2 linked regions of the Haloferax marinisediminis genome follow. The protein of the gene in region 1 binds, or shares a complex with, the protein of each later gene. Links are inferred from orthologs where the notes say so. Each region holds a gene or a part of one and is shown in the gene's direction. Other genes may lie near its edges.

Region 1 (4,268 bases):
TCGACCCGACGACGTAGTTCTTCACCACGTCCACGAGCGTGCGCCGGTACTCGCTCTTCGAGGGGTCGGTCGCGAGGGTTCTGAAGTGTTCTTTGAACGTCTCCAACGACACCGACGGCGCGTCGTCGGCAGCGGCGTGCGCGAGGTCGTAGAGTCGGTGGGTTGGGGCGATGAGGTCGTGGCGTTCAGCTAATGCGAGCGCGAACGCCGCGTTCACAGCCGTAATCTCTGGGTCCGACCCGGTGGTGACGAGTTGTGACCCCGGTCGTCCAGTCGGTCGTGGGCGGTCCGCGAGTGCGGCCGCGAGTTGTGATTCGAGGAACTGAACGAGTTTGTCCGCGGGCGCGACGGCGAGCGTGAGGTCGTCGGCGTAGATGTCCTTGCAGTGGTTCGCAATCTGGTAGCAGTGAGCGAGTTTTCGCCGTTCGACCGTGCGTCCGGTGAGGGCGAGAAAGACGGCTTCTCGTGTGGACTGGTAGTGGGAGGCGTGGCCTTCCTCGTTGCGGGCCATGTGTGAGAGTTCGTGGAGGGCGAGTTCTCGACTCATCGCACTCGTCGCGACCTGTCGCGAGATGTTGAGGACGTGGTGGTCCTGATAGTGGGCGGCCCACGTGCGAGAGTCTGGGTCGTCACGCACGTGCACGAACACTGGGTATTCGAGGTCGAACTCGGTTTCGAACAGGTCGGCGGCGCTCAAGAACGGGTCTGCAGGGGCGCCTCCGAGCACACGGAGGTCCATTCGTATGTGTGTAATGTTATCAACCAACATGACTCTTCCGCCGGGTGACCACGGACGAGACAGTGTTAACGACACTCACGCTAGCGTGACAGAAATGCTCATACCCCGGCAGTAGAACGGTTGACAAGGGCAAATCCGCTCGGCAAAAACACTACTCTTTTGACCCTCCTGCCGGTAGGCCTCTGTATAATGGGCCGACGAAAGAAAATCGTCCAGGAATGTGAGAAACTGATGGACAAGCCGGAACAGATCCGGAACATTGCCATCGCAGCTCACGTCGACCACGGGAAGACGACCCTTTCGGACAACCTCCTCGCGGGTGCCGGCATGATCTCTGACGAGACTGCTGGTCAGCAGCTCGCGATGGACACGAAAGAAGACGAACAGGAACGCGGTATCACCATCGACGCAGCAAACGTTTCGATGACCCACGAGTGGAACGACCAGAACCACCTCATCAACCTCATCGACACGCCGGGCCACGTCGACTTCGGTGGCGACGTGACGCGTGCGATGCGTGCTGTCGACGGTGCACTCGTCGTCGTCGACGCTGTCGAGGGCGCCATGCCGCAGACCGAGACGGTTCTGCGTCAGGCACTCCGCGAGGGCGTCAAGCCGGCCCTGTTCATCAACAAGGTCGACCGCCTCATCAACGAACTGCAGGAAGGTCCTGCGGAGATGCAGCAGCGTCTCCTCGACGTCATCTCCGACGTCAACGAACTCATCCGTGGGATGACCGAAGAGAAGGACTACGACTGGACTGTCTCCGTCGAAGACGGGACCGTCGCCTTCGGGTCCGCCCTCTACAAGTGGGGTGTCTCCATGCCGTCGATGGAAGAGACCGGTATCTCCTTCGGCGACATCATCGACCTCGAGCGCGCCAGCAAGCGGCAGGAACTCCACGAGCGCACGCCGCTCTCGGACGTCGTTCTCGACATGGTCGCAGAGCACTTCCCCAACCCGCTCGAAGCCCAGCCCCGTCGTATCCCGACGGTCTGGCGTGGTGACTCCGAGACCGACCTCGCGCGCCAGATGCGCGAAGTCGACGACGACGGCGAAGTCGTCTTCATGGCGACCGACATCTCGATGGACCCCCACGCGGGCGAAATCGCGACGGGTCGCCTGTTCTCCGGTACCATCCGCAAGGGTCAGGAGCTCTACGTCTCCGGTACCGCAGGCAAGAACCGCGTCCAGTCCGTGGGTGTCTTCATGGGTGGCGAGCGCGAGGAACTCGACCGTGGTGTCCCCGCAGGGAACATCGCAGCAGTCACGGGTCTCCGTGACGCCATCGCCGGTTCCACCGTCTCGTCCGTCGAGATGACGCCGTTCGAGTCCATCGAGCACATCTCCGAGCCTGTCATCACGAAGTCCGTCGAGGCAGAGCGCATGGACGACCTGCCGAAGCTCATCCAGACGCTCCAGCAGGTCGCGAAGGAAGACCCGACCATCCGCATCGAGATTAACGAGGACACGGGCGAGCACCTCATCTCCGGTCAGGGTGAACTCCACCTCGAAGTCATCACGCAGCGTATCCGCGACAACCAGGGCATCCCGGTCCGCACCGGTGAGCCGATTGTCGTCTACCGCGAGCAGGTCCAGGGTCAGTCCCACGAAGTCGAGGGTGTCTCCCCGAACCGCCACAACAAGTTCTACATCACGGCGGAACCCCTCTCGCAGGACATCGTCGACTCCATCAAGCTCGGCGAAATCTCGATGGACATGCCCGAACTGGAGCGCCGTGAGGCACTGCAGGAAGCCGGCATGGACAAGGACACGTCCCAGAACGTCGAACACATCCACGGGACGAACATCCTCATCGACGACACGAAGGGTATCCAGCACCTCAACGAGACGATGGAACTCGTCATCGAGGGTCTCGAAGAGGCACTCGACGACGGTCCGCTCGCCGCGGAACCCGTTCAGGGTACGCTCCTCCGTCTCCACGACGCGAAGCTCCACGAGGACACCATTCACCGCGGTCCCGCACAGGTTATCCCTGCAACGCGTGACGCGGTCCACCGCTCGCTCATCGCGGGTCAGGTGAAGCTCCTCGAACCTATCCAGAACGTCCGCATCGACGTTCCGTCCGACTACATGGGCTCGGCATCCGGCGAGATTCAGGGTCGCCGTGGCCGCGTCGACGACATGTACCAGGAAGGTGACCTCATGGTCATCGAGGGTATCGCACCCGTCGAAGAGATGATTGGATTCTCCTCCGACGTCCGCTCCGCGACGGAAGGTCGCGCCTCCTGGAACACGGAGAACGCTGGCTTCCGCGTGCTCTCGGACAACCTCCAGCGCGAGAAGATTATGGAGATTCGCGAGCGCAAGGGCATGAAGCTCGAGCTCTCGCAGGCAATCGACTACATCTAAACAGCGCACTCCAGCGCCTTCTTTCGTTTATCGGCCCGCCAGCGACTGCACCGTCACGAGTTCCGGTGCGTCAGTTGGCACCACGTTCGTCGCTCGCGTCTGTTCGCTAACTGGCCGTCTGTCCGCTGTCGCCGTCCGTCTGTCTGCCCTCGTGTTCGCCCATTCGTGACTCGTCCTGCATCTGAAACACGGCGAGTCGAACCTTCAGCATGTCATACACGACGGGTCGCGTCTTCACCGTGTGATGTGCCATCACGCGGGCGTCGTCGGCAAGGCGTGTCACCTGCGAAGGCTTATACCTCGTGGCCGAATGACCATCACATATGCGTAGGGGCACGTATCCCGACTCCTGGCGCGTCGACGCGGAACCACGGCTGAGCAACGCGTCGCCGACAACACTGTCGGGACGGCCCACGGAGGTGGGACGATGAGCACACAAGACATCGACAGCGAACGCGATGCCGAGGCAGAGGCCGAAACCGACGGCGGTGGCGAGATGCCGAAGCCACACACGGTTCGACTCGAACTCGTCGACGAACCCGGCCAACTCCTCGCTGCGCTCCAGCCCATCGCCGAAAACGGGGGTAACCTGCTTTCGATATTCCACGAACGCGGAAACCTCACCCCGCGTGGTCACATCCCGGTCGAAGTCGACCTCGAGTGTCCGCCAGACCGATTCGCGGGCATCGTCGACGCCCTCCGCGAGGCCGGTGTCAACGTCATCCGCGCGGGTGCGGAGCACTTCGGTGAAGAGGTGACGCTCATCCTCGTCGGCGACCTCGTCGACTCCGACCTCTCCGACACGCTCCATCGCGTCGAGGCGTGCGCAGACGCGACGGTGAAGGACCTCTCGCTGTCCGCACCGGACGGGACGCAAGAATCGTCCAGCGCGCGCCTCAGGCTCGCTGCACGGGCAGGCAAGACCGAGGAGGCGCTCGCCGTCGTCCGCGAGATTGCAGCGGAGAAAGAGTTGCACGTCATCGAACCGCTCACGGAGGAGTCAGCATGACGCTCCGACTCGCGGTCCTCGGTGCCGGTGCAGTCGGTGGGTCCGTCCTGGACCTCGCCGGCGAGTACGGTCACGAAGTCGTCGCGTTCGCCGACTCGTCGTCGTCGGTCTCTGACCCGACGGGTCTCGACCCGCAGACGGTCCACG
Region 2 (4,202 bases), 1.6 Mb from region 1 along the record:
ATTTGAACCTCCGCCCGGGTGTGAAAACAGTGCAGTCGGCTCCGGTCGACAGCAGCGGAGGACTCGGTTGCTGTTCAGTCGGTGCCGCTCAGTCGTTACAGCAACCGCCTGCTTCCCCGCCGAAGTCGACAGCGAGCGGTTCGGAGATGGCTTCGTTGACCTTCTCGAGTTCGCCGACCATCTCTGCTTGTGCGAGGAGGTACTCCTCCATCACGGGCAGTGAGTGGAGTTCGTCCTGTGCGGCCTGCACCTTCTGGAGGCCCTCTTGTGTCGCCTCGCCCATCTGTCGAGCGACGTTGAACTCCTCGCGGAGTTGGTTGAACTCGGTGATGAGCTCTTGGGCTTCGTCGTCGGCTTCGACCGCTGCCTTCGCCGACTCGTACGCTTCGTACTTCGGGTGGTCGGCGATGGCTTCGCCAAGTTCACGGCCGAGTTCTTCGAGCCGCGTCGTCTGCGTGCTCATACCCGCGGGTTAGGAGTCGAACGGTTTCAACCTGCCGAAGGGGGGCCTATTGGCGGGTTCAGGCGTGCGTTTCGACGAACGAAACGACGGCCGCCAGTTCGTCAGGTCCAACGCCGTGAGGTGCGTCGTACACCTGTGCAGTCACGTCGGCACCGAGTTCACGGAGGCGGTCAGCGGCGTGCTGCGCCCGCGACGCGGGGATAATTCGGTCCATCGACCCCGCTCCGACGAAGACCGGTTTCCCCGCAATCCCGTCGGGTTGGTGAGTGGCGTGAGTCTCGGCGAGGTAGCCGTGGAGCGCCACGACCCACGCGTAGTTTTCGGGGTTCTCGATGAGAAGTGAGAGGCTCGTAATCGCCCCCTGACTGAATCCGAGGAGGCCGATTCGGTCGGGGCCGAGGCCGTACTCGGAAATCGCCGCGTCGATGGATTCGCGGACGAGTTCGCGGGAGCGCTCGAACTGTTCTGTGTGCGGTTGACTCTGGTGGAGTCCGCCGGCCGAGAGGTCGAGTTCGTACCACGTGTAGCCGCCTTGCAAACGGTCAGGAGCGCGGAGGCTCACGACGTGGAGGTGGTCCGGGAAGTGCTGCGTGAGAGAAAGAAGGTCCTGTTCGTTCGACCCACGGCCGTGGAGCAAGACGACGGCGGGTGCCTCCCCGTCGGCCGGTTCTGATGGCTCGACGTAGACGTGTTCGAGTGGAATGTCGGTCATGGACGCCGCTAGGCCGTCGGCGTTCTTGAATCCCCGAGTGACGGGAGGGTAACCGGGTGGGACGACTGTCTCGTGACCGTTTCGACCACCATGCTTCGTCGGATTACGCCTGTTGTCGGATTACGCCTTTCGTCGGCGGACGCCGAGTGTCGCACCGCACCCTTTGCACATCCAGAGGTCGTTCGGTTGGCGGCCAACCATGACTTTGCGACTGTCGACTCTCGTCAGTTCGGGAACTTCCTCACCGCGTTCGAGGTCGTCGGCACCCCTGATGGGTCTCCCACACGCCGGACACTCGGTGAGTTCGTGGTCGTCACTCTCCTCGTGAATGTGTTCTTCGTGCATGTGCTCGTCGTCGTGTGTATTGGTCTCGCTTGACATGGGCAGTATACGACACCCATCAAGTAATGCGCACTGCGGTCTGGTTCAGGTGATGCACGACACCTTCCGGTAGCCTGATTGGCCGGACGCGTCCGGTTTACTCTCTTGGAGAAATGGGTCGTATGTGGGTGTGTGACGCCCAATCGTAGGGAAGCGCCGCCGTTATACCTCTTCATCGGTAAGGGGGCGTCAATGAGTCAGGACGCCTCTTCGGAGGGAGACCTTCGAAACACCGGGATGTCGCTCAAACACGACCGGGAGTGGGACTACGAACTCGAACGAATCATCGACGCCATCGAAGAGCGCGACGCGAAGCGAGTCGGCCTGCAGTTCCCCGAAGGGCTGAAGCGCCGCGGCCCGGCCGTCGCAGACGACCTTCGACAGCTCTGTGACGACGACGTGACGTTCATGCTCTCTGGGCAACCGTGCTACGGTGCCTGCGACCTCGACACCTACCTCATGCGCCGGACCGACGTGTTCGTCCACTTCGGTCACTCGCCGATGAAGGAGTCGGACAAGATTATCTACGTCCCGCTGTTCTCCAACGTCGACCCGTTCCCCATCATGGAGGACGCCTTAGAGGAGATTCAGGGCGACGAGGTGGGCCTCGTCACCACCGCTCAGCACATGAACCGCTTCGACGACATGTGTGATTGGCTCGAAGAGCGCGGCTACACCGTCCAGACCCGCAAGGGTGACGACCGCCTCACCTTCGAAGGGCAGGTTCTCGGGTGCAACTACGCCTCTGCAGACATCCCTGCGGACGACGTGCTCTACGTCGGTGGCGGGAAGTTCCACCCACTCGGCCTCGCGATGGAACACCCCGAGAAGAACGTCGTCATCGCCGACCCCGTCAACAACGTGGTCACCCTCGCCGACACGCGGAAGTTCATGAAACAGCGCTACGCCTCGGTACACAAGGCGATGGACGCCGAGAAGTGGGGCGTCATCTTCTGTACCAAGATTGGGCAGGGCCGCATGGAGATTGCCGAGAAGATTCTCGAAGACAACGACAACGCGTACCTCATCACCATGGACGAAGTGACGCCTGATAGGCTCAGAAACTTCGACATGGACGCGTTCGTCAACACGGGCTGCCCGCGCATCACGACCGACGACGGCCCGCGATTCCACAAGCCGATGCTCACGCCACAGGAGTACCGCATCGCCGTCGGCGACGAACCGCTGGACTCCCTCAAGTTCGACACCTTCCACGGCACGTGGTAATCCCGTTCGACACCGTCCACACGAGACGGTAATCGGGCGTCCACTCTCTGTTCTCACACTCTCTCCCCTCCTCTCCTCTCACCTTTCACGTCTCACTCTCTCATCTCACCCCTCAGCTTTCGCTCTCAATCCTCCCACCCCTCAGTTCTCACTCTCTCCTCCCACCTCGCTCGTCGGCGTCGTCGGGCGGAGCATCTCCCCTCGTGGTCCTGAAAAATAGGCACTATTTGACACGTTCACGGCACGAGTCACCACAACATTCAGGGTACCGGTAGCGAATGACTCAGAAAGATGCCGACGACCCACCTCTCCGTCCTCGGACTCGACGTCCAGCGGGTCGTCACCCCGCTCGAAACTGGTGACTTCGACGCCGACCGGGTTCGTCTGGTCCGTGACGAGGCCGACCCCGAGCAGGGTCGCGACCCGGACGACTGCGCCGCCGGTGCGCAGCGAGCGCGTGCACGCGTCGCACGGACAGTCTCTGAAACACTCTCGACCCGTCTCGACGCCTCTATCGACGAAGCACGACTCCCGTTCAGCGCGTCGTTCGAAACCTTGTACGCCGAGACGACCGACCTCTTGCGTGAGTCGGTCGCTGCTGGCACTGTCGAGGTGAACCTCACGAGCGCCCCGCCACAGGTCGCTGCCGCGTTCTACGCCGCGCGAACCGCACTCGTCGACTCCGGTGCGACCACCCACGACGCGATTACGCTCGTTACGGTTCCTGCGGACGAGCGTCTCGACTTGGCGACCATCTCCGACCTCCGAACGGTTGTGTCCGGCGTCGAGACGGCGACCGCCGCCCTCGACGAGTTCCGTCGCGTCGCGGACGGCCCTGCGGCGGATGCCGTCGCGCGTCCACTTCGAATCGCGCTTTCTGACCTTCGGGCCGCCCTCGCCGACGCGAGTGGTGATTCGAGTGTGAAACGGCGCCGCCGCACCGCGTACGCGAGGGGGTCGAAAGACGACTCTCCGTTGACTTCGATGTCGTCGTACGTCGGTCGTGCCCGCGAACAACTCGCGGACCTCGTCGACGCCGACCAACAGCGCCCGTCGCCAGAAGACACGCGCGACCCGAACGCCGTCCTCGACGCGCTCGACGAGTGGTTGGACGCCGAAATTGGCCTCCTCTCGCCGGTCGAAAACGACCCACACGACCTGCTCGCTCGCTTCCGCGAGAGTTGTGAGGCCCGGTTCGGGAAGTTCCAGGACGACGCGACGATAACCCTGTTCGACACCATCGACCGCTTCGGCGCGCAACTCGACGCCTATCTCGACGCTCGAACACACCTCTCGGAAGCGTCGCTCCCCGTCACCGAGTCGACGACGGAACTCTCACGACAGGCCGACGCAGCGGCAGCGTTGCTCGCACAACTCGAAGACGACGGCATCGCCCAGGGTTCGACGCCGCTCACACTC

Evidence for each region. Proteins that work in one complex are often made in the same cells at the same time.
Region 2: the proteins of GJR98_RS01755 (region 1) and dph2 are in contact, whole or in part, in a crystal structure (PDB 6Q2D), measured with the Methanobrevibacter smithii proteins. The link is inferred for Haloferax marinisediminis from one-to-one orthologs. Residues at the interface, in WP_011954157.1 of Methanobrevibacter smithii: Pro482, Asn483, Lys484, His485, Tyr553, Asp555, Glu556, Glu559, Leu560, Leu591, His592, Glu593, Asp594, Ala595, Val596, His597, Arg598, Gly599, Pro600; in WP_011954460.1 of Methanobrevibacter smithii: Met1, Met3, Tyr4, Pro28, Glu29, Gly30, Leu31, Met33, Phe58, His80, Thr124, Gln126, Ser179, Gly180, Asn181, Phe182, His183, Leu185, Tyr201, Asn202, Phe211, Ile215, Arg291, Asp295, Asp296, Gln298, Met299.

What each region holds. Positions count from the first base shown.
Region 1 is NZ_WKJP01000001.1:324,325-328,592, reverse strand. Bases 566-3,520 are described here. They hold GJR98_RS01755 (elongation factor EF-2), read left to right. Parts: upstream 566-928; coding sequence 929-3,112; downstream 3,113-3,520. Other genes in these bases: GJR98_RS01750 (hypothetical protein), read right to left, coding at 3,219-3,395; GJR98_RS01760 (DUF5781 family protein), read right to left, coding at 566-739. Outside these bases: more of GJR98_RS01760, read right to left, coding at 1-565; GJR98_RS01745 (amino acid-binding protein), read left to right, coding at 3,540-4,121; GJR98_RS01740 (homoserine dehydrogenase), read left to right, coding at 4,118-4,268. UniProt on the Methanocaldococcus jannaschii protein: Catalyzes the GTP-dependent ribosomal translocation step during translation elongation.
Region 2 is NZ_WKJP01000001.1:1,913,920-1,918,121, forward strand. What follows is about bases 877-3,765. They hold dph2 (diphthamide biosynthesis enzyme Dph2), read left to right. Parts: upstream 877-1,748; coding sequence 1,749-2,783; downstream 2,784-3,765. Other genes in these bases: GJR98_RS09970 (alpha/beta hydrolase), read right to left, coding at 877-1,175; GJR98_RS09975 (hypothetical protein), read right to left, coding at 1,296-1,556; GJR98_RS09985 (hypothetical protein), read left to right, coding at 3,075-3,765. In the rest of the region: GJR98_RS09965 (YlbF family regulator), read right to left, coding at 89-463; more of GJR98_RS09970, read right to left, coding at 522-876; more of GJR98_RS09985, read left to right, coding at 3,766-4,202. UniProt on the Methanocaldococcus jannaschii protein: Catalyzes the first step of diphthamide biosynthesis, i.e. the transfer of the 3-amino-3-carboxypropyl group from S-adenosyl-L-methionine (SAM) to the C2 position of the imidazole ring of the target histidine residue in translation elongation factor 2 (EF-2).